Regions from separate parts of the Blautia obeum ATCC 29174 genome, predicted to be linked through region 2. Evidence: riboswitches for the same ligand, from Rfam matches in the RefSeq annotation. Region 2 holds a riboswitch; each other region holds the start of a gene.
What was found. Region 2 has a riboswitch for cobalamin ahead of NQ503_RS05365 (ABC transporter substrate-binding protein). Riboswitches for the same ligand answer to the same signal wherever they lie in the genome.
Positions count from the first base shown of each region.

Region 1: linked by a shared signal. The riboswitch ahead of NQ503_RS13675 (cysteine-rich small domain-containing protein) and the one ahead of NQ503_RS05365 (ABC transporter substrate-binding protein) in region 2 are both predicted to bind cobalamin.
Region 3: linked by a shared signal. The riboswitch ahead of NQ503_RS04610 (sirohydrochlorin cobaltochelatase) and the one ahead of NQ503_RS05365 (ABC transporter substrate-binding protein) in region 2 are both predicted to bind cobalamin.

Region 1 covers NZ_CP102265.1:2,823,192-2,833,455, forward strand. Annotated here, with positions in the region: gene NQ503_RS13650 (aldehyde dehydrogenase family protein) at 1-805, opposite strand, end outside; gene NQ503_RS13655 (class II aldolase/adducin family protein) at 849-1,718, opposite strand; gene NQ503_RS13660 (glycyl-radical enzyme activating protein) at 1,911-2,702, opposite strand; gene NQ503_RS13665 (glycyl radical protein) at 2,713-5,232, opposite strand; gene NQ503_RS13670 (phosphatase) at 5,575-6,288, shown strand; gene NQ503_RS13675 (cysteine-rich small domain-containing protein) at 6,924-7,223, opposite strand; cobalamin riboswitch at 7,555-7,748, opposite strand; gene nudC (NAD(+) diphosphatase) at 7,986-8,834, shown strand; gene NQ503_RS13685 (helix-turn-helix domain-containing protein) at 8,954-9,832, opposite strand; gene NQ503_RS13690 (GGDEF domain-containing protein) at 10,121-10,264, shown strand, end outside.
Region 2 covers NZ_CP102265.1:1,113,555-1,123,818, reverse strand. Annotated here, with positions in the region: gene NQ503_RS05375 (ABC transporter ATP-binding protein) at 1-237, opposite strand, end outside; gene NQ503_RS05370 (FecCD family ABC transporter permease) at 234-1,319, opposite strand; gene NQ503_RS05365 (ABC transporter substrate-binding protein) at 1,321-2,313, opposite strand; cobalamin riboswitch at 2,432-2,628, opposite strand; partial or broken gene NQ503_RS17735 (restriction endonuclease) at 2,898-3,174, opposite strand; gene NQ503_RS17730 (helix-turn-helix domain-containing protein) at 4,632-4,772, opposite strand; partial or broken gene NQ503_RS05350 (SDR family NAD(P)-dependent oxidoreductase) at 4,767-5,105, opposite strand; gene NQ503_RS05345 (rubredoxin) at 5,260-5,418, opposite strand; partial or broken gene NQ503_RS17725 (desulfoferrodoxin family protein) at 5,509-5,898, opposite strand; gene NQ503_RS05335 (L-lactate dehydrogenase) at 5,926-6,882, opposite strand; gene rbr (rubrerythrin) at 6,898-7,440, opposite strand; partial or broken gene NQ503_RS17720 (rubredoxin-like domain-containing protein) at 7,483-7,554, opposite strand; gene NQ503_RS05325 (Fur family transcriptional regulator) at 7,663-8,070, opposite strand; gene NQ503_RS05320 (hybrid sensor histidine kinase/response regulator) at 8,356-10,264, opposite strand, start outside.
Region 3 covers NZ_CP102265.1:957,352-967,615, reverse strand. Annotated here, with positions in the region: gene NQ503_RS04640 (efflux RND transporter permease subunit) at 1-498, opposite strand, end outside; gene NQ503_RS04635 (TetR/AcrR family transcriptional regulator) at 706-1,329, shown strand; gene NQ503_RS04630 (ABC transporter ATP-binding protein) at 1,375-2,475, opposite strand; gene NQ503_RS04625 (FecCD family ABC transporter permease) at 2,475-3,491, opposite strand; gene NQ503_RS04620 (ABC transporter substrate-binding protein) at 3,506-4,681, opposite strand; gene NQ503_RS04615 (hypothetical protein) at 4,684-5,634, opposite strand; gene NQ503_RS04610 (sirohydrochlorin cobaltochelatase) at 5,729-7,087, opposite strand; cobalamin riboswitch at 7,270-7,475, opposite strand; gene NQ503_RS04605 (Na+/H+ antiporter NhaC family protein) at 7,522-8,802, opposite strand; partial or broken gene NQ503_RS17705 (manganese catalase family protein) at 8,929-9,159, opposite strand; gene NQ503_RS04595 (YdcP family protein) at 9,388-9,702, shown strand; gene NQ503_RS04590 (YdcP family protein) at 9,724-10,101, shown strand; gene NQ503_RS04585 (FtsK/SpoIIIE domain-containing protein) at 10,140-10,264, shown strand, end outside.

The DNA of each region.
Region 1 (10,264 bases), 1.7 Mb from region 2:
ATGGAAGGTTGTTATCAAATGTACATCCGTTTACGATGTCCTGTGCTGCTTTACGGATATCAGCTGTTTCATCAACAACTGCCGGTGGGTTACCTGCACCAGCTCCGATTCCTCTCTTACCGGAGGAAAGAACTGCTGTAACAACTCCAGGGCCGCCTGTTGCTGCGATCAGCGGAATATCTTTATGTTTCATCATGATATTGCTTGTTTCAAGCGTAGGTTTCTCTACTGTTACTGCAATATTGTCCGGTCCGCCAGCTTCAAGAGAAGCTTCGTTTACCAGATTGATTGCAAAGATAGAGGTCTTGATTGCTGCCGGATGCGGGTTGAATACTACTGTATTTCCGCCAGCCAGCATACCCATTGTATTGCAGAGGATTGTTTCACTCGGGTTGGTACAAGGTGTGATCGCACCGATTACACCAAATGGTCCCATCTCGATCAGAGTAAGTCCTCTGTCTCCTGACCATGCAGTTGTTGTGATGTCTTCTGTACCAGGTGTTTTGTCTGCTACCAGATGATGTTTCAGGATCTTGTCTCCTACGTTACCCATTCCTGTTTCATCAACGCCCATACGAGCCATAACTTCTGCGTTTTCTTTGATTTTTTTACGGATGCAGGTGATGATTTTTTCTCTCTGATCCATGGACATCTTCTTAACGATCAGTTCAGACTTCTTAGCAGCCTCAATTGCATCGTTCATATCTTTGAAGATACCATGTTTTCCTGTCGGAGCATCTGCAATCTGCATTTTTGCCATTACTTCCTGTACAATGTCCTGTACCATGCTCTCACTAATTGGCATGAGATTGTCCTCCTTTAATGTCTACCACTTAATATGGAATGGATTATTTCATTCCAAGCTGTGCCATAACCTGTTTTGTGATGTTTGCAACCAGTTCTGCATCAGCTGCTCCTGTAGCTGCCGGAGCTTCTGCTTTAGTTTCGCTTCCTACGAAATCATACTGATATCCCGGGAACTGTTTGTAATCCTGGCTGTGACAAGCGCCACCGCAGTTATGACAGTTAACACCATCTTTGTTCTGGCAAAGGTTTGCAGGATGTTTTCCTGGCATACCGAATTTACGACGGATTTCATACAGTTTCTTGATATTTTCTTTGTCGAATTCCTTCGGGCCACCGAGCAGTTTGCTCTGATACAGCAGCTGTGCATAGAATTCAACGGATTCCATCTTCATGTATGCAGCGTTCAGGTCTGTGCTCCATGTAAGAGCTCCGTGGTTCTCAAGAAGAACTGCATCGAAGTATGGAAGATATTTTTCAAGGTTGTCCGGAATTTCCATTGTGGAAGGTGTACCGTACTCAGCGATCGGAACACATCCAAGAGCGATAACTGCTTCTGGCATGATCGGCTGTGTAAGCGGGATACCAGCGATAGCAAAAGATGTTGCATAGATCGGATGAGCATGTACTACAGATCCTACGTCCGGTCTCTTCTGATATACTCTCATATGCATTTTGATTTCAGAAGATGGTTTGAATCCCGGGTTAGCCTGAATTACATTACCCTGAGCATCTACTTTACAGATGAACTCTGGAGTCATAAATCCTTTGGATACGCCTGTTGGTGTGCAAAGGAATTCGTTGTCATTCAGCTTTACGGAAATGTTTCCGTCGTTAGCTGCAACCATGTTACGGTTGTAGATACGTCTTCCGATGTCACAGATCTGTTTTTTGATTTCAAATTCGTTTACCATGCTTATTTTCCTCCTAAAGCAATTTGGTTTTTTGCAGCTGCCCGTCAGCTGAAATTCAGTCCCTGGACAACCACTTTGGTTTTATTGTACTTCTAAGGAGATTTTACTCCTTATAAACAAGATTGTCAAGATTTTATCGTTGTTTTGTGTTGTTTTTATCACGATAAAAATGTTGTTTTTGTTGTTTTCTGTTCATCCACCAATCTGAACATGCAGAGAACTTACGGATTCTGCTGCTTTCTTCAACGTCTGCATATGTTCCTGTGTTGGTGGAAGAATTCCTTCCATTAAATAAGGTCTTCCAAGTCCGATGTATTTATCCTGACCAAGTCTGTGATACGGAAGCAGGTGAAGCTGTTCCACACCCGGAAGTGTATCTGCAAAAGATGCAATTCCCTGGATTTCTTCCACTGTATCATTAAAAGTCGGAATGACCGGAACACGGATGATCAGCTTACATTTACCGGAAAGTGCTACTTTACGGGCATTTTCCATCATAAGGTCATTTGCCCGTCCGGTAAATTCTTTGTGTTTTGCCGGATTGGTATGCTTGATATCCATCAGATACAGATCCAGATACGGAAGGATTGTCTCGATCGTCTCAAATGGAGCACAGGCCATACTTTCCAGTGCAGTATTGATTCCCCGTTCCTTTGCTGCCCGAAGCATATCTCTGGCAAATTCCGGCTGGCAGAGGCTCTCACCGCCCGAAAGAGTAAGTCCCCCTCCGGAGCGGCGGTAGTACGGACGATCCTGTTCGACTACTTTGATCATCTCTTCTACTGTAACATCTCGACCGATCACCTTGTCTTTGCCAAGGACTTTCATTGTCTGGATTCCGTATTCCTGTGATTCAGGGTTGCAGCACCATCTGCATCTCAACACACAGCCTTTCAGGAAAACAATCGTACGGATTCCCGGGCCGTCATGGATCGAATATCGCTGAACATCAAAAATGCGGCCTTTTGTCTGTAAATAACTCATAGTTTACCTCTTAGAAGCCCTGTTCTGTTCTTCTGATGATATCGTCCTGAAGAGAACGTGACAGTGTTGTAAACAATGCACTGTAACCGGCAACACGAACAACCAGATGTGCGTATTTCTCCGGATGCTTCTGTGCATCGATCAGAGTCGCTCTGTCAACAACGTTAAACTGCATATGCATTCCCTTCTGATCAAAATATGTTCTGATCAGAGCCACAAATTTCTCCAGTCCTTCTCTTCCGGCAAGTGCTGACGGATGGAATTTCTGGTTAAACAGTGTTCCGTTGGATACGATAAAGTGATCCAGTCTGGAAACAGATGTTGCTGCTGCCGTCGGACCGTTGACATCTTTACCTGCAGAAGGAGAAACACCATCTGCTACCGGAGTATGCGCATAACGGCCATCCGGAGTAGCGCCTGTCTGTCCGCCCAGCGGAACATTCGCAGATACCGGATAAAGTCCTGCATGGAACTGTCCTCCACGTGGATTATGATATTTCTGAAGAGGACGTGTATAGGTATATGCAACATCTCTTGCAAAATAATCCACATCATCGATGGCATTTCCGAATTTCGGAACTTCATCGATCATATCATGCAGTTCTGTAAATTTCTGAATCTGCTCATCGGAAGGTTTCAGTCTCATAACTGTCTGAAGAACTGCTTTTGCTGTATCTTCGTTGACAGTCATTCCTGCATCCTGCATTCCCTTGAGAATCATTTCTGACATATCGGCAACAGATTTTTCATCAAGGCCTTTGTCGTAGTTCCATGCGAGCGCTTCTTTATAAGTCTCCATGGAAACTTTCTTATCTTCATAAACAAGCTTGCGGATCGCATACAGGGAATCTGCCATATTCGCAATACCAAATCCCTGCGGACCGGTAAAGTTATAAACTGCTCCACCCTGCTCTGCTGTAAGGCCACGGGTCAGACAGTCATCTACCATGGATGCAAGGAACGGAAGCGGACATCTCTCTGCATGTGCAACATCGATCGCATTATCTGCATTGACCATCAGAGAAATACAGTATTCCATCTGTTTCTTGTATGCATCATAGAATTCGTCGAAAGTATTCATCTTGGTAACATCGCCAGTCTGAATGCCAACCTGTACACCCTTGTCCATACCATTTGCAAAAACAAGTTCAAGCGGACGGCACATATTAAAGAACGCTGCATCATGCCAGCCGTTTGTCTTACCGGATTTCTGCGGTTCAACACATCCGATGATGTTGTATTCTCTTGCATCTTCCAGAGTGAGGCCTCTGTTCTGCAGTGCCGGAATGATAACTTCATCATTATAGTAAGCCGGAAGTCCGATACCGGTTCTTGTAAGGTCAGCTGCCTTCATCAGCAGTTCATGCGGAGAACCATTCCATACACGGATCGACAAAGACGGCTGCGGCAGGAATACCTGCTTGGACGCCTCGATGCACATAAATGAAAGATCATTGGTAACATCTTCGCCGTATTTGTTCTGTCCGCCTACGATCAGGTTCTGGAAAAGGCTGTATCCCGCAAAGCCCTTAGCTGATTCTTCATCACGACACTTGTTCAGGTCATTCATCTTAACCCAAATACAGTCGATCAGCTCCTGTGCAAACTCTCTTGTGATCACACCTTTGTCTATGTCTTCCTTATAATAAGGATACATATACTGATCAAAACGTCCAGGTGAAATGGAATGTCCACTGGATTCAATCTGAATCAGCTGCTGTACAAACCAGAAAGACTGGCAGGCTTCATAGAAGCTTGTAGCTCCGTTCGCCGGTACACGGCTGCAGTTTTCTGAAATCTGCAGAAGTTCCTGTTTACGTACTGGATCTGTACACTCTGCTGCCATCTGGGATGCGAGTTCTGCATATCTTTCTGCGTATTCGATTGCTGCCTGGCAGGAAAGGATCACTGCATTTAAGAAATGGCTCTTCGTAACATAGTTGGCATCTCCAACCTGGCATTTGTCCAGCTCTGCCTGTGCTTTGTCGATGATTCCCTTGTATCCGATTGCAAGGACTTCACCATATTTAACAGTTACGTGACCTACACCATTGTAGAAATAGTTTCCAGGTGTAAAGATATTGTGTTCGATTGCTTTGATTGCTTCCGGATCCATATAGGATGTAGCAAGTTCACTGGATGTCTTACCCTTCCAGTATTTATGTACTTCTCTTAACTCCTGCTTGGTCTCTTCTGCAATATAAAACGGGTCCGCGCTCCTCGTTTCAACGGTATCCAGCTCATCTTCCAGCCACTGGAAGGAAAATTCCGGGAATGTCTGACATCCTCGCGGTGCGATCGTGCTGCTTCCGACGATCAGTTCATTGTCACGAATGATGATCGGAATATTACAGAGAATGTGAGCAAAAGCTTCCGCACGCCGTGTGACCATCGGCTCACCTTCGGTAGCCTTATATGATTCAGTAAGCAGCTTCGCTCTGGCAGACTCGATTACCGGCATATTGGCATAAAGTGCCTCAACCAGTTTCGGAATCCTGGATGACTTTGGAACATCTGTGGTATTAAACATCTCCACGCTTCTCCTTTCTTATGGTGTCACTACCTTAAAGGTATCTCTTACACCATATCTCATATGCAATCAGAAGGCGCTAAAACGCCACGATTCATATAGAATCATTATACTCTACGTGCTCTTTCATGTCAACGAAATCCAACATTATTCTTCTGTTTTTTACGAGGTTTTTGTTGTGGTTTTTATTGGTTTTGTGTTGGTTTTTATTTTGAACTGCATTTTTCTGTTGACTTTTGTGATAGTGACTGCCATACTGGAGTTAATGATATCTTTGCGGTCAGATTTTATATTTATCTGCCACATTTTTTCGATTTATTTTCGATCTAAGGAGGGATCTTCATGTATCTTTCTGATATACATACGCATTCTATCGCAAGTGGCCACGGAACCACCTGTACGATTTCTGATATGGCCAAAGCAGCCTCCAGAAAAGGGCTGAAGTTGCTCGGAATCACAGACCACGGTCCTGGAACGCTGGCCGCTGGAACTTCTTCTTATTTCCGCAGTCTGACTTATGCGCCGAAGAAGCGTTTTGGAATTGAATTGCTTTTTGGAGTGGAATTAAATATCCTGGATATTGACGGGCATCTGGATCTGAACGATGAACTGCTCGGAGAACTGGATTATGCGGTTGCGAGTATGCATGCACAGAATTACAATAGTGGAACGATTGCGGAAAACACCAGTGCGTATCTGAATGCCATGACGCATCCATGTGTCAAAGTCCTGGGACACTGTGATAATCCAGCTTTTCCTGTAGATTATGAGACTCTGGCAGTCGGTGCTAAGGAGAATGGTGTTATTTTTGAGATCAATGAAGCTTCACTCGCACCGTATGGGTATCGTGGGGATACACGGGCGAATAACCGGGAGATCCTGAAGTATTGTATGAAGTATGAAATTCCGATCGTGCTGTCGAGTGACAGCCATGGAGTGGAGCATATCGGGGATTTTACGTGTGCGGCGGAGTTTGTGCATGAGATGATGTTTCCCGAAAAAATGATATTGAATAATGATATTCCTCGGTTGAAGATGATACTGAGTGAGAGGTAGGAATCTTAGATTCTATAATAAATAATAATAATATATATCACGAAAAAGCAAACAGTCTCCTGACTTGTTGACACGCTGCATTTCCGGATTCTTCCCGCGCATCTATCGATGACTGCTTTTGCAAACTCGCACCCAAGGGTGCTCAGACAGTGCAACGCAGCCATCATTAGCGCAGTCAGAATCTACGGAAATTTGCTGAGTCAAAATGTCAGGAGACTGTTCCTTTTTCTGTGTATAGGAATATGAAGTTAAATTAAGATATTTTCTATATTTATCTGAAGATTTTAAATATATGTATACTATTAATTCCTCTTCTCTCATTTTCCATATCATCTTTGTGGTGCCACCACACCCCGGCGGAGGTTCACGGCCTTCGGCCGCTGCCCCGAGAGGCCTTCCCGGTTGTGGGGAAGCGGAACTGTCGCAAGAAAATGATCCTATAAAAAGCTTTGAACTGATAAAGCATGCATCCGATATTCAGGAACCCAGCAAGGCTTTCGAGACTGCGACTGTGCTAGTGGCGGTTGTGGAGCATCTGTCTGAGCGACAGCGAGTTATGCGGAGCAATCGCTAATAAGCGCACGGGAGCAGCCCGAAAATGAAGCGTGTTCCAGAATATCGGATGTATGTCTATATCATAATCCGTCTTTTTCTTCTCGTATCTTCTTCATCAGTTCCGCCAGCTCGCTGTATTTCCCGGTTACGTATCCGTAATTTTGTGCTTTATGTGGCAGCTGGCAGTTCGTGCAGTCTTTTATTCCTGTTTCTGTCATTCGAAAATTCCCGCCGCATTTATCGCCCAGTGCATACAGCGGGCAGTAGCAGAACAGACAGTTGAAGTTCTCCGGATCTGCGCCTGCATGACACGGAAAATATTCACATTCCTTATTGCTGAAAAAAGCATAGTGTTTCCCTTCCCAATATGGTTTTTCCATTTACTTTCACCTCATTATATAAAAAAATCCAGTCACGGCACTGCCGAACTGGTCATCTTCAAAACTTATTTCAGAGGATTTGCGATACTGCTCCGGGGTAGACAATGAATCCGTTCAAATATGCGGAGGGAACGAATGCATCCGGAGTAGTACCGCCTGCCATTTAATCATACCCTTTAAGGGGTCGTATGTATGTGGCGGCCACCACGATACATATAGGTATAATTCATACGAACAGGCGAATTCCATAAAAAAATGCCTGCTTCCAACAAGCAGACAACACTTTGGGTTGCGGATACCCTAAGTTGGTTGTTACACTTTACACGGAAGTTTAACCTCGCCATACAAAGCAGGTTTCCTGACTTCAGGATCATCACTTCTTTTCCCCTTCTCATACTATCGTACAATGGGATATCGAAAAGTCGCTCCTCTGTTACAGTGACCGGATCGCTCAGGATTCTCACCTGATTCCCTCTTCTGACTGCTACGCGGATTACAGTCAGCACTTCATATGTTCAATATGGAATTATACTGACATTATAATAGCACGATGTCAGTATGCTGTCAATAACCCGCATAACATTTTGTCAAATTTTTATCATTTTATTTACATACCGCATTTCTTATATAAACTCCTCCCTTGCATTTTCCCAACACCTCACCTATACTGAATACAGTCTGATAAAGCAGTAAATACAGCTTTTCGATAATACAGCTCATCGCCAGACAATAAATTGCACTCTATTTTTCAGGAGGTTCCTTATGATACAGGATATTGCACCACATACTTATCACAATGAATACAGACCGGTTGCTCCGGATGGCAGCAGTTTTGTGCTCGCTTATGAAAACGGAAAGAGTTTCTTTCATAAAAATGATACAGACAATTCTATAACGCTTCCCCGTTTCCGCGAACTGGAAGGAAACGTAAGCGACCTGTACAAAAATTATATCTATCTTTTCTCGATAGATGACGAACGTTTTTATCTGATTCCGGGACTGGATACTTCCCTGCTGCCAGGCTATGAATTCCACGAAAACAGAGAGCTTCGTTATGTACAGCCACAGTATCTTGCTTTTGCTTCGATTACCGGATATCAGCTCTGGTTCTGGTACAGAAACCGCCGTTTCTGCGGATGCTGCGGGTTCCCAATGAAACACGATACAAAAGAACGTATGATGTACTGCCCTTCCTGTGGCCGTCAGGAATATCCGGTACTTATGCCGGCTGTGATCGTCGGTATTACTAACGGAGATAAGATCATCTGCTCCAAATATGAGGGCAGAAGCTTTAAGCAATATGCCCTGATCGCCGGTTTCGCGGAAATTGGTGAAACAATTGAAGAAACCGTTCATCGCGAAGTCATGGAAGAAGTCGGTCTGAAAGTGAAAAATCTCCGTTATTATAAGAGTCAGCCATGGTCCTTCTCCGGTACATTACTTTTTGGATTTTTCTGCGATGTAGACGGGGACGATACTCTCACGGTGGATCATGAAGAGCTTTCTGTAGCACAGTGGTTTGACCGTGACAAAATTATCTGTCAGGACACCGGCAGCAGCCTTACCAATGAAATGATGATGGTCTTCGCCGCCGGGAAAGAGCCAAAGTGATTTTTTTCTCCATGTTCCAATTGATTTTAAGTCAATTTTTTCGAATATTCAGATTGACATTTTCTCTCCAATATTTTATCATCTATATAAAAGAAATGGGTTTTGTATCGTGTACAGCCTTACGGCTCAAGCGAGTTGCTCGTTTCTTTTTTTATGTCTATGATATCATACAAATACATTCTATTATCTTCCGAATATCTTACTATAAGTGATGCATGAAAAATATTATATCTTTCTATCTCATCGTCTTTATACACAGGAAGTGCAAACCTCGAATTATAGCGATACCAACCATACCTCGCATTTCTCCAATGCTTGCTCTCTTTATTTTCTCTATAATATTTACCCAAAGCTATTTCTATCATTTCAGGAATTCCCTGTGTTGCATTTGCTTTCGCCTTGGCATTTGTTCCCTTAAGACTATGTGTATATTTCGAACCACTATATTCATTTGGTAAATCAGCTCCAATATATATAACATCTCCAGTAGAAGCCACCATATAAAAATCCCCAACATATTCTTTCAAGTATGCACGTACTTCCCTCCAATTGATGGAGCGTTTTCCCTTAAATCTAATATCATTGATCACCACAATATTATTTCCATCAATATCCTGAATGATCGAAACATTTCGCTGCCGTTTTCTAGACTGACAGGCATTGTTGATTTGTTTACAAACTTCAAGAAGTTCAATATAGCTGATTATTCTCCTCTTGCTCTCTGCATCTGATTGACGAAACAATTCAATCATATAATTTTCATTTGTCAAGCAATCAATCTGGGCTGCCGGTTCCACAGTTTCTTCATCACAAAGCAAATCCACAAGTGACATATCAAGCGCTCTACATATAGACACTATTTTATCCGCTTGTGGATTAATTTTTTTCTTTCGCCAATCGCTAATCGTACTGGTTGCAATTCCTGTTCTTCTAGACAGTTCCATTTGACTCATATGTAACTCATCAAGTCTGTCAAAAATCTTTTCATATATCTTCATGCCATAACACCCTTCTATTGATTATTTCCGACTTTTCGGATATTGTATCATGATTAATTATAGATATCAACCTTTATCTACATTCCACCGATATTTCCAGGAAACTCCTTTATAATACATTTTTTGTTATTTATATATATTTTCAAAAAATAAGCATCCGCCCAGACGTTTTTTTGTATGTTATACTTCAAAAAGCTGCCATTGCATTCCTGTCAATCCGGCTGATCATGGACAATACGTTGCCGATAACATCCTGACCGACTGGCTGTCGTATATCCCCGCAATACCATGGATTCGCTTGAACTTGACCGTTCAAAAGGCTCTCTGCTTCCACATACTGTAGTTTCTGCGAAACAAAATGTGTATTTCTTTTCACCGGTTCATTTCCGTGAACGTGAGATTGGGTATCTTGTTCTGGAAAACTGCGATTAC
Region 2 (10,264 bases):
TGCCAGTGCTTTTGCAGAATCCTTTACCTTATATTCGTTCAGCGGTTTTCCATCCAGCATGATCACACCGGTATCTGGCTTCAGTACACGGTAAATACATTTCAGCAATGTACTTTTTCCACTTCCGTTTGGTCCTATAATTCCTACAAATTCCTTTTCCTTTATGGCTGCGTCAATTCCCTTAAGAATCTCATTTCCGCCAAGCTCCACATGGATATCAGAAGCTGTCAGTTTCATGATTTCTCACCTCCGAATCCATAAGATCTGCGTACCAGCAGATAAATAAAGCAAGGTGCTCCGATCATGGATACCAGGATTCCGATTGGGACTTCACTCTTGGGAATAATGATCCTGGAAGCAACATCTGCCCAGATCAGGAAAATGGAACCGCTAAGTGCTGACAGTGGAAGCATTTTCTTGTGATCGGTTCCAAAGAACATTCGTACCACATGAGGAATAATGAGTCCTACAAATCCAATGATACCTGCGGAATATACCACAAAACCGATCAACAGTGCTGTCACTACAAGATACACCTGACGATATCTGTGCAGGTCAGTTCCTAATGTGATGGATACCTCATCTCCAAGCAGCATCATATTGAGAATACGGCTCTGGGTGCAGAAAAACAGGGTTGCTATAAAAACGCAGGGAATAATCACAGCCAGATTTTCCCATTTCGCACCTGCCAGACTTCCCATCAGCCAGAAAGTAACTGTCTGGATTCCATCTCTGTCGCCCGCAATATAGACAACAAAGTTTGAAAATGCACTGCACACACTTCCAAGTGCTGTACCTGCAAGCAGAAGTCGGACTGAATTTGCCCGGCCTCCTATATTTGCAGTGATCTGTACCAGTACAGAAATAAGGAAGGCTCCGATAAATGCGCAGATTCCAATAGAGTTGGAGCCAAATACGGCTCCAACTCCAAGAAAGATTGCCACTGTTGCACCAAGAGATGCACCAGAGGAAATACCCAGAATATACGGATCTGCAATCGGATTTTTCACAATGGCTTGCATTATCACACCTGCAACTGCCAGACCCATGCCAACGGCTGTTGCAAGAAGAATACGGGGAAGGCGGATAAACCACACAATATCAGACATGGCTCCTACACCATAAACCTCCGGATCCCCGATTCCAAACACTTTATACAAAATTACACTATACACATCTTTCACAGAAAGATCTACAGAACCAATGGTAACTGCAGTCAGAATGGATATCACCAGAAGCACAGTCAGTAATATCACCGCCAGCACATAGATCGGCTTTCCATGAAAAATTCCATTTTTAAAATCCGGTTTTCTTTTCATTTTATTCGTACAGATCCGGATATAATGCTTTTGCAAATGTCATAATTCCGTCATAGGTTCTGACACCGCTGCAGTATACTTCATTCAAGTTTACAGAGAATACTTTGTTGTTCTTAACTGCTGAAAGGCTCGCATATGCAGGGTTATCTGTAATATCAGCGATTGCCTCATCAGCTGTCATAAATCCATCATAGTTGATCATGAATAATACGTCCGGATCAGCTGCGATCAGATCCTCTGCACCAACGTTTTCAGAGTTCTCTGCACCAAGCTTCAGCTCTGCACCAAGTGTCTCCGGAATATTTCCGCCAAGTGTCTCTGTTCCATATACACGGAAGGAATCTCCCTCATCCTCAAGAACTGCTACGGATAACGGGTCTGTTCCTTCTACATGCTCTTTTACTTTATCAATCTCACCCTTCATCTGATCAACGATTTCCTCTGCCTTGTCTTCGCAATCAAAGATCTTGCCAAGGTTCAGGATATCCTCATATTCGTCTTCAATTGTACGTGGGAACTCAGAAGCCGGTCCCTTTGCAGCACTGTTCAGGGACATGTATGTATTTACATCTCTCTCCTGCCAGAAGCTTACATCAGAAAGCCAGTCATCATCGAAAGAAGAATACCATGCCGCAATAAAATCAGGCTCCATTGCAACAACTTCCTCTTTGGATGGCTTGGTATCCATATACTGAATCTTGTCAAATTCATCTTTTAAATCCTCACGCACATCACCGTCCAGACCGCAAGCAGCTACGATCTTATCACCGAGACCAAGTGCCAGAAGCTCTTCGATATTGGAGTTTGCATATGCAAATACTTTCTCCGGAGCTTTCTCAAAAGTCATTTCAATCGGTTCGTTCTCATAATTGTAGGTTGTGATTGTTACGGGATAATGGCTGTCTCCATCCTCCGCAAATACAGTTGTTCCCATTCCCAGGCTGAGAATTCCTGCCAGACATAACATTCCTGCTACTGTTTTCATGTTTTTCATGCTTTTTCTCCTTATTTTTTCTTTTGTTTTTTTGCTTTTAAAAGAAAAAAGTCCGCTTCCATAAAAAAGCGGGCATCACAAAAAAACATGATACGAAAGACAGCACTTTACACGGAAGTTTCTTTCTATGAACCAAGCAGGTTTCCTGGCTTACAGCTTAAATCCCCATTCCCTTCTCACATAAAAATGCAATGGATATGAATGTGGCATAACTGAATACAGTGACCGGATCGTTCAGGATTCTCACCTGATTCCCTCTTCTGAAAATAGTGTAAATTTTATATATTTTTCAGCACTTGGCACATTTATTCTTTTAAGCAAAGCTATTATAACTTACGCTTTAACCAAAGTAAAGAATTTTCTTTAACAATATTTTTGATAATTTTACTTTTTTGTATTTGCTGGAATTCCCAGAGGTTGACCGCCCCTGCCGGGGGGGATAAAGTTCGCGCACCACTCATATAGCATGTCTTGCAATCCATAGAACATTGAATTACATTCGTGCTATTCACAGAGAGATACAAAAGATGACATACACAGCACTCTTTCCTATGATTGTTGAGGAAATATTATCCCTTAACGCCTTATCTCATCACCATATCAAAAAGACTCTGATAACTATCCACGACATCAAAAACAACGCTGTCACTACTGATAGCCTTAAAGTCTTCCCGTGCGCAGTGTATCTTAGATTCCTCAATCGAACGCAGCTGCATAGAGGACATAGAGCCCTTGGTTTCAGCTGCAAAATAAATATGCTTTACCTTTCCCCTTATAGAAAGTAATTGCCCAGTCAGGATTATAATTTCCTACCGGTGTCGAAATATAGAATCCATTCGGCAAATCAGTAAATACCTTCATACTGTAATACTTATCCAAAACGGCATAAGTAATGTGCTTGATAATGGCTGCTGCCTTTTCCTCATTAATGAGTGCAACTGCCTTGATAATGAACTCTTCAGGATTATCTTTAAACTGATTAAAAACAGTCTTTTTGATACCACGCAGAATAGCAATAACATCCTTACGAGTCAACTTTGTCTCTTCCACCAGTTTGCCAACCAAATCATATTTCACGCTACTATTGACAGGAATCCGTATCTGCGTACCGTAAGCAGAAGTTTCCTTTGTAAAGGCAGCTCCACATTCCAAAGCTTCTTTCGATTTACTTTCTTCCATTGCACCTGATTCAATCTTGAAGAAAATCTTAGCAACTATCAGCTTAGCATCCAGAGAAGCTATTGCATTTCGGATCAGTTCATCAATATCAAAATCTACGATATAAATAGACTTTACATTTATCTTTGACCAGAGCGCTTGAAACTCAGGCATAGCAAATTTTTCTTCATTAACCTTAAGCTCAACATTATTACCACGAGCATTTTCCGGCTGCACTGCCCTCGGGTTGTAAACCGAATCGATGAGTTCCACAATGGATGCTGCAAAATTATTCACTTCTTCAGCAATTTGTAAAATGCCATTGAATTTGTCTTCGTAGTATTTATCAGTCAATACACCCTTCTTATCGATATAGCGATTAATTGTCAAATCATACATGATGGCATAGGCAGTATCCCTATCAACCACCTGTTCATGACCATCCAAATCGTTGATGACCTTTCCTACAAACAAATCAGCTGTAATAGTACGTGGCCGATCTGCCACATTCTCTGCGATTTCACTCTGTAAACCTTTCGCAAAGGAATCATAACTTTCACTGGCAATGACAGTCAGAATGTTGACATTATGAACATCATTTCCCAAAGCATTCGCATCCTGGCGTTCACCATCCTGGTTGACGCACAGACGTAGACCACGATCAACCTCCTGACGCTTACGAATATCACTGCCGCTCTGTTTCAGTGTACAGATTTGAAAAACATTCGGGTTATCCCAGCCCTCACGTAACGCTGAATGCGAGAAGATAAACCCAACGGGGGAACGCTTCGGATCTCTGTCCAAAAGCAGCTCTTTGTTTTTCATAATCAAATCGTAGGCGTCAACATCATGGGTAAAACAAAAGTGTTTATCCCAGATACAACAAACCAGCTCTCGGCGGAATTATTGATGAGCATATATTATTACGGATCAGGGGATTACAGGATACCGAAAAATTAGAACATTTAGACGTGACATATTTTGATGAAGCCAAACAAACTCATCTTCAGGAAGTACTTGACGAATGCCAGATAAAAAAATACCGTCTGATAAAGTGCCAGGACTTTAATTTTCACATTTAATCAAAAAGGACTACATTCTTATATCACAAGAACTGTAGTCCTTTATTTTTCTGCATTGGCAGTAATAAATGCTCACAATTATTTATTTTCCGACGGAATATATTCCAACAGGTCTTCTATTTTACAGTCTAGGGCACAACATAATCTTGCTAAAACAGCCGTATCTAGCCTAGTCACACTGCCTTTACAGTACTGATTCAGCTGTACATTTAGATCCATGACTTTATCAAAAGTCTCCTCTGTATAATCCATAAATGAGGTGTTTTCTGAAATTCCTGCATTATTTACCAGTACATCGACGCATCCATATTTTTCAATTGCCTCTTTAAAAGCCTTTCTGACAGACTCCATGCTTGCAAGATTTGGACTAATTCCAGCAACTATTGCATTGGGATATTTTTCTTTTAATTTATCTACAGCAGTATCTGCCGATTACTTTGAACTTGCCGCCAATACAACTGTAGCGCCTTCCTTCAAGAATTTATCAGCTGTAGCAAATCCTATGCCACAGCTTCCACCCGTAATGATTGCAATTTTATCTTTTAATCTCATTTAGACTACCTCCTCACTTAGTTTCTAGCCACATTATAAGCAAAAGGTAGATTATTTTCTGTGATATCATCATAAAATATCGCAATAAAAAACCCTGTTGCTCACGCACCAGGGTTTTGGTTTATCCATCCGTATTTAACAAAAGATTAGGCTTCTATTCAACTTCTGAAAACTCATCTTTTCCAACATTACATAATGGGCATTCAAAATCTTCCGGAACATCTTCCCATTTTGTTCCTGGTGCAATACCACCTTCTGGATAGCCCTTCTCCTCATCGTATTCCCATCCGCAAACATCACATACGTATTTCATTCGTTGTTCCTCCTTGTAAATATATTAATACACAGCCTATATTACTGTTATATTTGTGTTGTTCTGTAACCTTAATATGTATAAATGCTTTTAGCATTTCCATAATCCATGCAGGTTACAATATGCATATACTTCTTCTACCTGTTCACCATCGCAAAGACAAATACCTGTTCACCATCGCAAAGACAAAAATCTGCTACCGGCTCCTACCCTGGATTTAACTGTTTTCTGTATATTCCCTGGTTTGTATTTAATGTAATCCACTCAATGAAATGCTCTTCAATCATTGGATGTTTTGTCTCTCCGAACACGACATGAACATGACTGCCTTCTATCGTATATACAGGTACATGCTTCTCGACAGCAGCATCTGTCACTCCGGCTTTTAATTCCTGCATAGGTTCCCCGCAACAAATTACAGGTACACCCTTATCCTTTACCTTTTCAACAATGCTTACAAATATAATACCTTACTTCCATGCCTTTTTCTCCTTTCATGTGTAAAATTTATAATTCAATTGTCTCCATAATCTTTTTCAATGAATCTGCAGATTCCTTAAGCTTTAACGCTTCCTCACCACTTAAATTAATAGGTATATCAGACTCAATACCATCTGCACCTACAATAGCTGGCATACTTAACGATACTCCGTCAATATCATATACTCCATGAATCATGTGTGATACAGGAAGTATTGATTTTTCATCTCTCATAATCGCTTCGCAGATTCTTTTTACAGACATTGCAATTCCATAATATGTAGCGTGCTTTTTGTTTATAATCTCATAAGCACTGTTCTTGACTGCTGTAGCTATTTCTGCCGTGTTTTCCTTGTGCTTGTAATGTCCACGCATTTCACACATTTCACTTAATGGAACACCAGATACATTGGCTGATGACCATGCTACAACTTCGCTGTCTCCATGCTCACCTACTATAAATGCATGAACACTCCTGCTGTCCACAGATAAATGCTCACCAAGCTTATATCTTAATCTGGCACTATCTAACACAGTACCCGATCCAATAACCCTGTTTTCTGGAAGTCCTGATAACTTTATGGCTACCTGAGTCAGGATATCTACCGGATTCGCAACTACAAGCATGATACCTGCAAAATTTCTCTTTGCTATTTCAGGAATGATTGACTTAAATATTGCTACATTTTTATTTACGAGATCAAGCCTTGTCTCTCCCGGTTTCTGTCCCGCTCCGGCAGATATGACAACAATTGCAGCATCAGCCACATCATCATAATCTCCGGCATATATTTTCATCGGACTCGCAAATGGAATACCATGACTGATATCCATCGCTTCTCCTTCTGCCTTGTTCTTATCTACATCGATAAGGACAATCTCTGTAAACAAGCCACTCTGCATCAGAGCAAATACCGATGCAGAACCAACAAAGCCACAGCCTATCATTACTGCTTTTTTTGAATTAATCACTTTCTTCTTCATAATAATCTCATCTCCTTAATAATTCTCTTCATGTACTTCAAAATAGCTCTGTGGATGATTACATACCGGACATACTTCAGGCGCCTTAGTTCCTACCACAATATGTCCGCAGTTACGGCATTCCCATACCTTAACTTCGCTCTTTTCAAATACCTGTGAAGTTTCAATATTCTTAAGAAGTGCACGATATCTTTCCTCATGGTGCTTCTCAATCTCACCTACTGCCCTGAATTTTGCTGCAAGCTCAGGGAATCCTTCTTCCTCAGCTGTTTTAGCAAAGCCATCATACATATCTGTCCACTCATAATTTTCGCCTTCTGCCGCTGCCACCAGGTTTTCCTTTGTATCACCAATTCCTGCTAATTCCTTGAACCACATCTTTGCATGTTCTTTCTCATTATCTGCAGTCTTTAAAAACAACGCTGACATCTGCTCGTAACCTTCCTTTTTCGCTACAGAAGCAAAATAGGTATACTTATTTCTTGCCTGTGATTCCCCTGCAAATGCCTCCTGTAAATTCTTCTCTGTCTGTGTTCCTGCATATTTGTTTGCTGCCATCTCTTTTACCTCCGTTTTCTTTACTACTTTTTCAAAATCTGATGCCGGGTGCTTGCACAAAGGACATATAAAGTCATCTGGTAATTCCTCGCCTACATATTCATATCCGCAAATTCTGCAACGCCATATTGTCTGACTGTCCTCTGTTTTTCCAACCTCCTGTGGCTTAGGCTTAATATTATTCTGATAATAATCATATGTTACTGAAGGAACATTGCTTTCCTATCCATGCTGTTCCTCCTTTACCTTCTCCCTGCATTTCGGGCAAATGCCTTTAAATGAAATATCATAATCCACAAATTCAATTCCATGAGTGTTATGAATTCTTTCCAGCAAATCCGGTATTTGATCCATATCCACATCAAAAATTTCACCGCACTTTATACATCTTACATGGTAATGATTTTTCAATGTAAAATCAAATCGGTTCGGTCCATCCGGAACTTCAACCTTTCTTAATGCACCTTCCTCTACCAATATATCAAGATTTCTATATACAGTTCCTTTTCCAATTGTTGGATATGCTTCTTTTATAAATTCATACACTTCATTTGCCGTAACGTGTCTTCTCATTTCGTAAACGGTATTTCTTACAAGATCTTTTTGAATGGTATTTCTCCTACTTGTCATTCGTCCTCCTTATTAGGATTAGTTCTTAATAAGGATTATATACCACTATTATCCTATTGTCAATAAAAATAGTAATAATTCTCATTATTATAAAAGTTGCCAAACTGAGCATCTTTTACCTGAATAACTATTTTATTTTGCGTTCAAATACATATTCTGAATCTGAAGATAAATCAGACCTAAAAAAAGAGCTTCAGGATCTGGGCGTTACCAAAATCCCTAGCTCTAAAAAAGGGAGTATCCCAAAGAACACTGACTGCAAAATCAGTGTCCTTCTTTCTTCCTTTACATATATTTCATAATAGTCGGCAATAATACATTCATATCTATTGGTTTTGCAACATGATCATTCATGCCACTTGCCAAAGCCATCTTCTTATCTTCTTCAAACGCATTTGCTGTCATTGCAACAATTGGAATCTGCGATTTGTTACCGTCTTTCAGTTCTCGAATTCTCCTGGATGCTTCATATCCGTTCATAATCGGCATCTGAATATCCATCAGAATCAGACTGTAGTAATTTTGCTTTGCTTTGTTAAACATATCAATACATTCAACGCCATTCTCCGCTCTTTCTATCATGATTCCCTCTTCCGTCAAAAGTTCTGTTGCAATTTCTGCGTTCAAGTCATTATCTTCTACCAGAAGAACCCTTTTTCCTTCCAGTTTTTTGATATTCAACTGACCGTCTGCATGTTTCGGATTCCTTTCTTCCTCATTTGCTATTTTTAATGGAAGCGTGATTGTAAAAGTAGAACCTGCTCCCGGTTTGCTCTGAACTGTGATCTTGCCATTCATTAAATCCACCAGTTTCTTCACGATTCCCATGCCAAGTCCGCTACCTTCTATTCCGCTGTCTGACGAAGATCGTTCCTGTGAAAATGATTCAAAAATATGTTTTTGGAATTCTTCTGACATTCCGATTCCGTTGTCTGCTATGATAAGCTCTAATACACTCCAACCTTCTTTTTCGCCGGGATATTGGTTCAATGTACAGCTTATGTTACCGCCTTCACCCGTGTATTTCACAGCATTACTCAGAATGTTAATCGTAATTTCAGATGATCTTGCATCATCCATATACAGGTATGGATATCGAATGTTTTTATTGACTTTTAGTGTTTGATGTTTTTCTTCTATCGGTTTCCTAAACATATCAATACATAAATCAAAGTTTTTAGAAACATCTGTTATTGTTTCATCCAGCGTTGCTTGGTTGTTTTCGATTCGTGCTAATTCAAGAATGTTATCAATCAAATGCAGCATTTTCTTTCCGCACAATAATATTTTTTCAAAGTAATCCTCTAATATAGTTGGCTCCTTTAAATGTTTCTCTCCCAATTCTGCATATCCAATGATTGCATTCATAGGGGTACGAATATCATGAGACATATTAAACAGAAATGTTGATTTTGCTTTATTAGCTGAATCGGCCAGTCTTGCAGCTTCCTGCAACAGTTTTTGCTGTTTCTGCTCATTTTCTTTTTGCTTCTTATATACAGAATATCCACAGGTACATAATATTAACAAAATACACGCTGTAATGCATCCCAGTACAATACTTAACTTATTCGTCTTCTCAACCATTCCATACGCTTTCTGCATATCCATTTCTATGCAGAAAGCACCTATCACTTCATTAGATTCATCATCCGCTGTCACAGGATAACAGGCTGTAAAAATAGGTCCCCATGTTGTATCAACAATATCCTGAGAATATACTGTTTTTCCAGAAAGTGCTTTTTCTATATAAGGAACCATCTCCTTTTCAATCGGATCTCCTGGATGTCTGACGTCACCAGCCGATGGATCCAGTCCGTCTACAACGTAAATCAATCTACCGTCTTCATTTCTGGTTGCTGTGTAAATATATCTCGTAGAATTCAGCGTTCTGATTTCATTCATATATGTCGACATATTCTTGAATAGTTCTGTATTCTCATCAGCTTTACTTTTTATTTCATTAAAATCTTTTCGTCCCAGTCTGTCATTTACCAGCTTATGAACCGCATCTGCACTGGAAATATCTCGTTCTATTTCTGTTTTCAGAGCAGTTTGGGTATATGCTTGTTGTAAAATAAAAGTATATGCAACAACAGCCAAAATCACCATTGCCAGAAGGAGTACCAACCGTCCCTCAAAAATTTTCCAATGATTTACCGGATTTTGATCTTTTCTTTTTTGTTTTATATAG
Region 3 (10,264 bases), 160 kb from region 2:
GATATCTGTTACAACACCGGACATACCACTGATAAAGCACTGTTCGTTTGCGATCTTACGCATGTCGCTGACTGCTTCCATCGCTGCATCAGATGATGTTGTATTATCAAACAGTGCAATCATCATGGTAGCATCACCATTAAAGAATCCATCCTTAAACTTTTCCGGAATCATGCTTACCGGAATACTTAAATCAGCCACACTGTCATACCACAGAACATCTTTTACATGCTCCACATTCTGGAATTTTTCTTTTAATGCTGCGACATCTTTCAATTCCATATCTTCCACGACTACCATGGAGAATGCACCCATTCCAAATTCATCCACCATGATATCCTGGCCTTCAACTGTTTCCAGTGATTCCGGCAGATAACTCAGGATATCGTAATTTACTCTCGTCGCTGCCATTCCCAGGAATGACGGGATAAGCAGTAACATACTGATGATTACAATGATCACTTTATGCTTTGCTATCCACTTTCCAAACTTAATCATCATGTCCTCCTTATTGAATATATTTTTCATTAATGACTATCAGTCACTTTTTATTCATCTAGAGTTATATACCCAAACTGACCATTAGTCAATATACGTTTTTGCCAATGTGTCCAAAAATCAACAACTTCTTTTTGTGATATTGACTTTTGGTCATTTCTGTTTATAATAAATGGCGAAACCATCAAATACAGGGAGGTTTTCTTAATGGGTAAATTAGAATCAAATAAAAAGAAAAAAGAAGACGCACTGTATAACACTGCTTTCGAACTGTTTACAACAAAAGGAACCAATAAAACTACGATCTCTGATATTGTTGAGAAAGCCGGAGTTGCCAAGGGAACTTTTTATCTGTATTTCAAAGATAAATATGATATCCGAAACAAACTGGCCTCTTCCAAAACGCAGGATTTATTTTTCGCTGCATATCTGGCTGTTCGTCAGAATCAGATCACAGGTTTTCCTGCTCAGCTCCATTTTATGATCGATCATATCCTAAATGCACTCAAAAATGATTCTCAGCTTCTGATCTTTGTTTCGAAAAACCTCTCCTGGAATGTATTTCAGGCTGCATTGGAACAAAAAATGCCTGACAGAGATGTCAGATTTTATGATAAATATCTCCAACTGATCGAGGAAGGTCATCAGGCTTATGAACATCCTGATCTGCTGCTCTTCTCAGTGATCGAGCTTGCAAGTTCAACCTGCTACAACTGTATTCTGTATCAGCAGCCAGTTCCACTTGAAGAATACATGCCTTATCTGCACAAATCCATTGATGGGATACTTTCCAGTTATCAGAAAGATTCTTCTGATACTTCCGCAGACTAAAACAGAGCTGTACCTTATTGGTCAGCTCTGTCTTATATTTCATATCTATTCTGTTTTTAATTTTCCATCTCTTTTGGCTTTTTCCACAAGTCTCCGATTAGCCGCATTCATTGTACCAAACTTATCCACACAGCAAATGACTTCTGCACAATCATCCATCATTTTCTCTGCTTTTTCCAGATGTTCTTCTGTAACAGCCTCGAATGGTTCTTCGCTGATCACCTCTGCTGCCAGTGCTTTTGCAACATCATAGTCCAGATCATTACTGTGGATCACACCTGCAATAAATGGAATACCCGCTCTCTGCAATTTTCGATATACCGGAATTCCTTTGCCATTTCCACCAATGACAAATACCTGTGGTTTACCTGCCGGAGCGCCCATTTCCAGACATCCAAAAGAAGCATTATAGCTTCCTGTTGTAATTCCATAAAGATGATGGATATATTCGGATGTAAAAATCTCCTCCGGTGTACCATATTTTTCGATCCGGTCACCATGGACACAGATCACATAATCTGATATTTTCTGAGCCAGATCAAGTTCATGAAGCGACATCAACACAGCTGTGTGATGTTCCAGAACCATCTTCTTTAATATAGAAAGAAGTTCCAGTTTATGACGAATATCCAAAAAGGAAGTCGGCTCATCTAGAACAATCACTTCTGGTTCCTGGCAGATTGCTCTGGCCAGCAGAATCCTCTGTCGCTGTCCATCACTGATCTCGGTAAAATCTCTGTCCTTAAAATCCAGTGCATGGACCATTTCCATTGCCTTATGTACCTTTTCCCAGTCACCCTCCGATAAGATTCCCAGCGTACCTGTATACGGATATCGTCCTGTTGCAACAATATCCTCACATGTCATAAGCTCTGGTCTTATTCTCTCCGTCGTTACAACGGCCAGCTTCTGTGCGACTTCCTTGCCTGACATCTGACTCATCAGTTTCTGATCCAGATACACAGTTCCTCCCACCAGCTTTAGCTGTCTGGTAAGACTCTTCAATATTGTTGATTTTCCTGCACCGTTCGGTCCAATCAGAGTAAGGATTTCTCCCCGGTTCAATCGAATTTCAATATCACGGATCAGTGGCTTTCCATCGTATCCTACTGTCATCTGTTCAGAATGAACAAAATATTCTCCCATCAGGCCATCCTCTTTCTTCGAATCATAATATAGATCACAACCGGAGCTCCAAATACTGCAGTAACAGAACTGATACTGAGTTCTGTCGGTGCAAAAGCAGTTCTTGCGATCAGGTCACAGAAGAGACAGAATACAGCGCCTCCAAGAAAACATCCCGGAATAACCAGAAGCGGTTTGGATGTTTTCATAAGACTTTTTATAAGATGTGGTACTGCAATTCCAACAAAGGAGATCGGACCGGCAAAAGCGGTCACACAGGCTGACAGAATACTGGAAAGCAGGATCAGTGCAATACGAAATGCTTTGATATTTACTCCCATATTCTGTGCATAGCCTTCGCCAAGCTGATATGCACTGATCGGCTTAGACATTAAAAATGTAAGAAAAAGTGCTGCAAACACCACAACTGCCATCACTGAAACATTATCCCAGCTGGTTCCGGAAAAACTTCCCAGTGACCAGTTATGAAGATTTACAATATTGGAATCATCTGCAAAAGTAACCACAAAATCTGTTATCGCAGAACAGATATATCCAATCATAATACCACTTACAACAAGCATGGACATCTGCTTTACCTTTCGTGAGATCAAAAGCACAAATCCCATGGATATCAGAGATCCGGTAAACGCAGCCAGAATCATCAGACCTGAAGTAGCTACCATGGATTTTCCCAGCAGATAGATCATTGTCAATGCCACGATCAGTTTTGCACCTGATGAAATACCAAGTACAAAAGGACCTGCGATCGGATTTCCAAAAAATGTCTGCAGAAGAAACCCTGATACTGAAAGCGCTCCTCCAAGAATCACTGCCGCCAGTATTCGTGGCAGTCTTATCTCCCAGACAATATTATAAGCAGTCTCATCTCCGTTTTTGTGGAACAGTATCTGAAATATATCCTTCAGTGAAATAGAAATACTTCCTGAATTGATATTCCAGAATATAAAGACCAGCAGAAGCACTATCAGTATTATAAAAGACAGCCAGTATCTGAAATGTAATTTCTTCCGCATGTTACTTCCTCTCATCATTTTAATTTATGCATATAAGTCAGTGTATCCAGATTTGGATCATCTGAGGTCAGCATGGTATGAATATCTTCGATCATTGTTCCAAGTTCCATTGTCTCCTGAAACAGATTCTGATTGGTACACCAGACATTTCCATCCTTAACTGCTTTAAAATCAGCAAGCAGAGAACTCTTCTCCAGCATCTGGCTGATATCTGTCAGTTCACCATCGATCGTACTATTGTAGATGATATAATCCGCATCCTTAGCTCCGGCATAAAACTCTTCCATCTGCATATTCATTGTGGAAAGAGAGTTATCATCCTCCGCTCCAAGGTCACTGAAAATATATTTTCCACCGGCGAGTTCGATCATCTTGGATACGTAATCTCCTGACTTACGAACATTGGCAGCCCCTACTGAATTGATATAGAAGAAAGCCACTGTCTTTCCGGTAGATTCACTGTCCTCTATTGCTTTCAATTTATCAACCTGTTCCTGAAAAAGTTTGTCTGCAAGTTCTTCTTTTCCAAGAAGAACCCCATATAGCTTCAACCACTCAGTACGGCCAAGCGGATGACTTTCGTAACTTGAATGCTCTACCAGAACCGGGATCCCGAACTGCTCAAGCTTTTCTTTTACTTCCGGTTTATGGTAGATCATTGTAGACTCAATCGCCAGATCACAATTTTTAGACAAAATCAGTTCGTAATCCGGTGCACTGTACTTACCAGCAAAAGAAATACTTCCATCTTCCAGTGCTTTCTTAGCCTCATCGATATACCATCCGTCAGCATTGGTTCCTGAAAGACTGATGCTGTCCAGCCCGTCCAATGCACAGAAAAGATCCATTGCCGATGTTGCCACAAGATAGATATTATCAAGTGGCTGTTTAATAACTGCAATATCACTGTCAAGGCCTTCCGGAGCTTCTTTTCCTTCCGGAACAAGAAGAAACTGCCCATCTCCTGCAATTGTGATAAGTGCATAACCATCTTCATAATAATCTACTGAAAACTGATCTGCATACTGAAGTTCCAGACTGTGATCATATTTTAAGCCAGCCAGGTCCTGTCTGACGGCATTACTTTCTGTCGTCTCTTTTTCATCAGCTGACTGAGCCCATACAGGTACAGTCAGCATCATTGATGCGCTCAATGCTGCGCATAAAAAAATGCGTAACGTTTTTCTCATTTTTATTTTTCTGCCTCTTTAATACTTGCGGAATCAAACTGTAAAGTATATTCAATCTCATGAGGAGTACTCATTGCAACGGTGTCCGCTGTGACTTCCATAGGATAATCAAAACCATCTACCGGAATTTCAAACACAGAATTTCCATCCTTGTTGACTGGTTCATATTTGTCATCACCAATCAGCATATAATCATAGTACGGACTGCTCCATTCTACAGATGCAGTTACCTTTCCATCTTTAACTGTAAATTCAGCCGGAGAGGTTACTGTAGCCTTTCCGGATCCACCTTCCAGCTTCACATCTGCAGTATAATCACCATCTTCAAGTTTCAGATCTTCAGCAGTCATCTTTTTTGTATCGGTTTCTTTTGTGTCAGAAACTTCAGCATCGGCTTCTTTCTGAGGATTTGTTACTTTTACTTTATGATCGTACCATTTGTTCTTCTTTCCGATCAAAGCAACATCAAATTCTTCATCAATGGCAGGAACCGGGATATCAAATCCGTAAACTTCTTCTTTATATCCATCACTATATGTTACTTCATCTGTTGTCGGCTCAAGAATCTCAGCTCCGTCTTTCTGGGCATCTTCTGCCTTTCCAACAAAAAGATTTACGATCTTCTTTGAATTCAGGCTCACATGGATTGTCATCTTACCATCTTTGACTGTCAACGTTCCTTTACCGTCATTTGCTTCATTTACATGAAACATTCCACTGTCTGTATCAAACTCTGCACTGTAAGTACCGTCTTCAAGCACCGTATCCTTTGCATCGTCCTTTTTGTCCGCTGTATCAGCTTTTGCATCATCCTTTTTATCATCTGATGATTTTGAATCTGTCACTGTTGCAGAAACTGCCTTTGCTCCTGTCTCTGCCATAACCGGGCTGAAACTGCCAAGTACCATAGCTCCGCTTAATACGCATGCCATCATTGCCACTGAACGTTTCATAATATAAATCCTCCTGATTTTACAGGAACTGCCCGGAAGACAATCAAGCCTTCCGGGCAGTCCCGTTTATTGCATAAATTATTTACACATTACATTATTCTGCTGCAGAATCGTCTGTAACTTCTTCTGCACCATCTGTTGTGTCATCTGCTGCTTCTGCAGTATCATCTGTTGTTTCTTCAGTTGTATCAGCTGTTCCAAGAGAATCAATTGCTGCTTTTGTATGCTCTACGTAAAGATCCTCTACAGCTTCAATTCTTCCAAGACCTGCGATCTGGCAGTCAACGCTGTCAAATGCACCAGATGCATTGAACTGAGATTTCCAGGAATCGTCATCATCACCAGCCATATCGTTGTTTGCATGGTCACCAGCAACAACCATCAGTGGACGAAGAACAACTTTCTTAAATCCAGCATCTTTAACTTTTGCGATAACAGCCTGGCATTCTGTATCTTCCGGTTCACCTTCTACAGTACCAATGAAAGCATTTGTGAATCCAAGGTCATTCATCTGTGTCTGCATCTGATCATATGTTACATTTGCTGTATGGGAAGTACCATGTCCCATGAATACAAATGCTGTTCCATCTTCTGCAGCAGCTTCCATACTGTCATATCCAGCTTCTTTGCAGGCTTCATCTGTGATAGCCTGTGCAACAGCTTTCTTATCATCGTTAATTACAGTAGCGTCATCACCAACTTCGCCAAGCATTGGCTCTGCGATTGCAACAGATTCAAATTTATCTTTGTATCCATCAATTGCTTCTGTCATTTCATCATATTCAGCACCATGCATCAGATGTGTAGGCTGAACAACAAGATTTTTAACGCCATTATCAACTGCACGGTCAAGTGCCTGCTGCATATTGTCAATCACTTCATCATCTCTTGCTTCTACATGGTTGATAATGATCTGTGCTGTAAATGCACGTCTTACAGACCAATCCGGATATGCTTCCTGCAGTTTGTCTTCGATTCCTTTGATATCCTCAGCACGGCTGTCGTTGAAGGATGTACCAAAGCTTACAACAAGAAGTTCGTTCTCACCGATTTCATCCTGGTTACGAGGATCATCTTTGGATGCATCACCAGTGTCACGTCCGAAGTAATCCGGATCAGCTTCTTCGCCTTCAACCAGTTCCTTCTGAGCGTCTGTCAGTTTATCCCATGCTTCTTTGGCAGCTTTGCAGTCTTCATCTGTTGTATCAGTTCTTTCCTGAACATAAATCTTGTCGATCAGTGCTGCTACTTCATCTGCTGCTTTCTGATCATCATCGGAAGCTTCTTCTGTATCAGCGGTTTCTGCATCATCTGCGGTTTCTGCATCATCTGCGGTTTCTTCTGTTGCTGTCTCAGCAGTGTCATCAGAAGCGTAGATGCTTGCAGATCCCATCATTGTGACTGTTGCTACAGTCATTGCAATTGCCAGTGCTTTTACAGTTTTGTTTTTCATGTTTTTTTCCTCCTGTACCTGTTTTCTCATGAAAATTAAAATGAATAACAAAGTACGGCAGCAAGCCTGGTCAAAAAATATTTTTCGGAGAAATACTATATTTCCCAATAAAAAAACTCCTGCACCGGGCTAGAGTTTCTGGATTATGGTACAACCAATTACTCGTGATCCGGAATTTAAAATCCCCGTACCAATAGCAGGCAGGTTTCCTGACTTACAGATCAATACACCCGAATCGTCTTCCCAGTTTCCCAGTGACTGTGCATACACACATGATTCTGCATTCCCTGTATACAGTGACGAGATCGTACAGGACTTACACCTGTTTCCCTTTTAACTGAAGGCTATTTGATTATCTAACATCAGCACCTGTTATTTTTATTATTCAATTTCTTACAGAATACCACTATTTTGGTCAATTTACAATAGGGCAGTTATTTTTTTAACACTAAATCGCACAACGGAAGCAGATACAAAAACACTGCAAATAAGACGCTGTATCCCGGTGCACCTGCTGCTGTAAGCGGAACAGCACACGCGATCGACCACGGCACCAAAGGTGCTATGAGCACTGCACTGTCCTCCAGATTATTGGCAAAACGCAGCTTATCCGGTTCTGTTCTGCTGCAGAGCTGATCTGTAAGCATGATTGCCAGTGTCTGATTACATGCCATAACGCTTGTCAGGATTGATGTGACAAGCACTGCAAAATATGGTTTTGTCCTGTCGGCAAGCAAACAGACCATTTTCTGAAATCCATTCAGGATTCCTGTTGCCTGAAAAATACCTGAATAAGATGAAGAAATGCATACGATTGCTCCAACCTTCAACATCGAAGTGATACCACCTCCATTCAGCATTGCCGCTACCGTCACATCTGTAGAATGGAAACCATTCAGAAGAAGTTCAGGAAGTTCCGTAAATGCCATATTCTGAAGGCCAATACAGACAGGAATTGCAGTAACTATACTTGCGATCATCGCGATCTTCACCCCTGCCTGCATAACAGCCAACAGCAGAATCACCGCTGCAGGCAGCAATGCAATCCAGCTGAGCCGGAACTCACTGCCAAAAGCATGTCCAAGATCCGGCATCTCTGTTTTTCCATGAAGCTGTATGCTGACAGTCAGATAAAGAATACAGGTAATGGTAAATGGTGCCAATGCACTTTTGATCATATTTTTTATATTTGTATAGATACCTGTCTCCGTCAGCTCCGCCACCAGAAGTGCACTTGTCGAAACAGGAGAACAACGATCTCCGAAATATACCCCGGAAAGAATTGCACCACCGGTCATCCATGAAGGAATTCCAAGTGCAGAAGCCATCGTTGCACATACAACACCAATCGTAGCTGCCGTACCAAGAGCAGTTCCTGTCAGGACTGAGATCAGACAATTCAGAAGAAATGTCATCAGCAAAAATGTCGATGGTTTTATCAGATGCACGGTATAACAGATGATTGCAGGAATTGTTCCAGCCTGTCGCCAAAGTGCTGTCAGCATTCCGATCAGTATAAATGTGAGCAGAATATTTTTTACTTTCCAGACTCCCTGTAATGCCATCCTGCTAATCTGTCTCCAGCTATATCCCTGTTTTTTTCCATACAGGCTGAAAATGATCAGACCTGCCAGAAGAGCATATAATATAGATTTTCCCGTTATGATGCATATAATGAGCAAAGCACAGAAAATCCCAATCGTCAGAACTTCCATGATCGTTTTCCTTTCATATTTAATGCGTTGTCATAATAACATGGATGAAAGGAATTGTAAAATCCTGTATTTACCCTAAAAGACCCGGAAGAATCCTCCCAGGTCTTATTTGATATTTCTTTGTTGTTATGAATTTTTACAGGACGCCTCACATGGACAGTCAAAGCTCGGATTGAATGCATAGAAGTTTTTCGCATCCAGCTGTTCCTGTACGGAACGAAGTGCTTCCCCGAAACGCTGGAAGTGTACGACTTCTCTCGCACGTAGAAAACGAATCGGATCTGCAATTTCAGGAATGTCACGGACAACTCGAAGAATATTATCGTACGTTGCCCGGGCTTTCTGTTCTGGGGCGACCTTGTAAGTACAACATATACAAAAATATAGAGGGTAAAGCAGATATTCCGCCTTTCCAGTGTATCAATTCAGACGTTCAGAAATGAGCGTCTATTTTTTTACCCCAAAACCAAAAAGGATGTGATACTACGAAGAAATCACCACCGCCGGAGCGTTCCCCTCCGTTTCCAGACCAGAATCCGAAACCAACCATCAAACACAACATTCAGAAAGGACAGGTACATCTATATGGAATTAAAATTCGTTATTCCCAACATGGAAAAGACATTCGGCAACTTGGAGTTTGCCGGAGAAGACAAAACAGAACAGAGAAGAATCAACGGACGCATGGCGGTACTCTCCCGCAGCTTCAATCTTTATTCAGACGTGCAGAGGGCGGATGATATTGTGGTTATCCTCCCTGCCGAAGCCGGAGAGAAGCATTTTGACTTTGAGGAACGTGTAAAGCTCGTCAATCCCCGTATCACCGCAGAGGGCTATAAAATCGGCACAAGGGGCTTTACCAACTACATTTTGCACGCTGACGATATGGTAAAAGCGTAAGGAAAAGGAGGACATCAGACTATGAGATTAGCAAACGGAATCGTGATTGACAAGGAAGCAACATTCGGGGCATTGAAATTTTCTGCCCTCCGCCGTGAGGTTCACCTCCAGAATGAAGACGGCTCGGTATCAGAAGAAATCAAGGAGCGTACCTATGACTTAAAATCCAGAGGACAGGGGCGTATGATTCAGGTTTCCATCCCTGCCAGCGTGCCGTTAAAGGAGCTCGATTACAACGCAGAGGTGGAACTTATCAATCCAGTGGCAGATACTGTGGCAACGGCTACCTTTCAGGGAGCAGAGGTGGACTGGTACATCAAGGCAGAGGATATTGTCCTGAAAAAAGGGGCTGCCATGAATCCCCAGACACCGAAGAAAGACGCTCCCCCTGCAAAATAACAGCTAAATAAGAGAAAAGCGAAAGGAGGATTGTTCCCATGAAGCAGCTTTTTCCCCGTGGAAAACGTATCCGCCCCACGGATAAAGACCTTGTGTCCCATACTGCCCTTGCCGCCCTGTTCCCTGTCTTCCTGCTGGTTGTCCTGCTGTTTCATACAGGGCA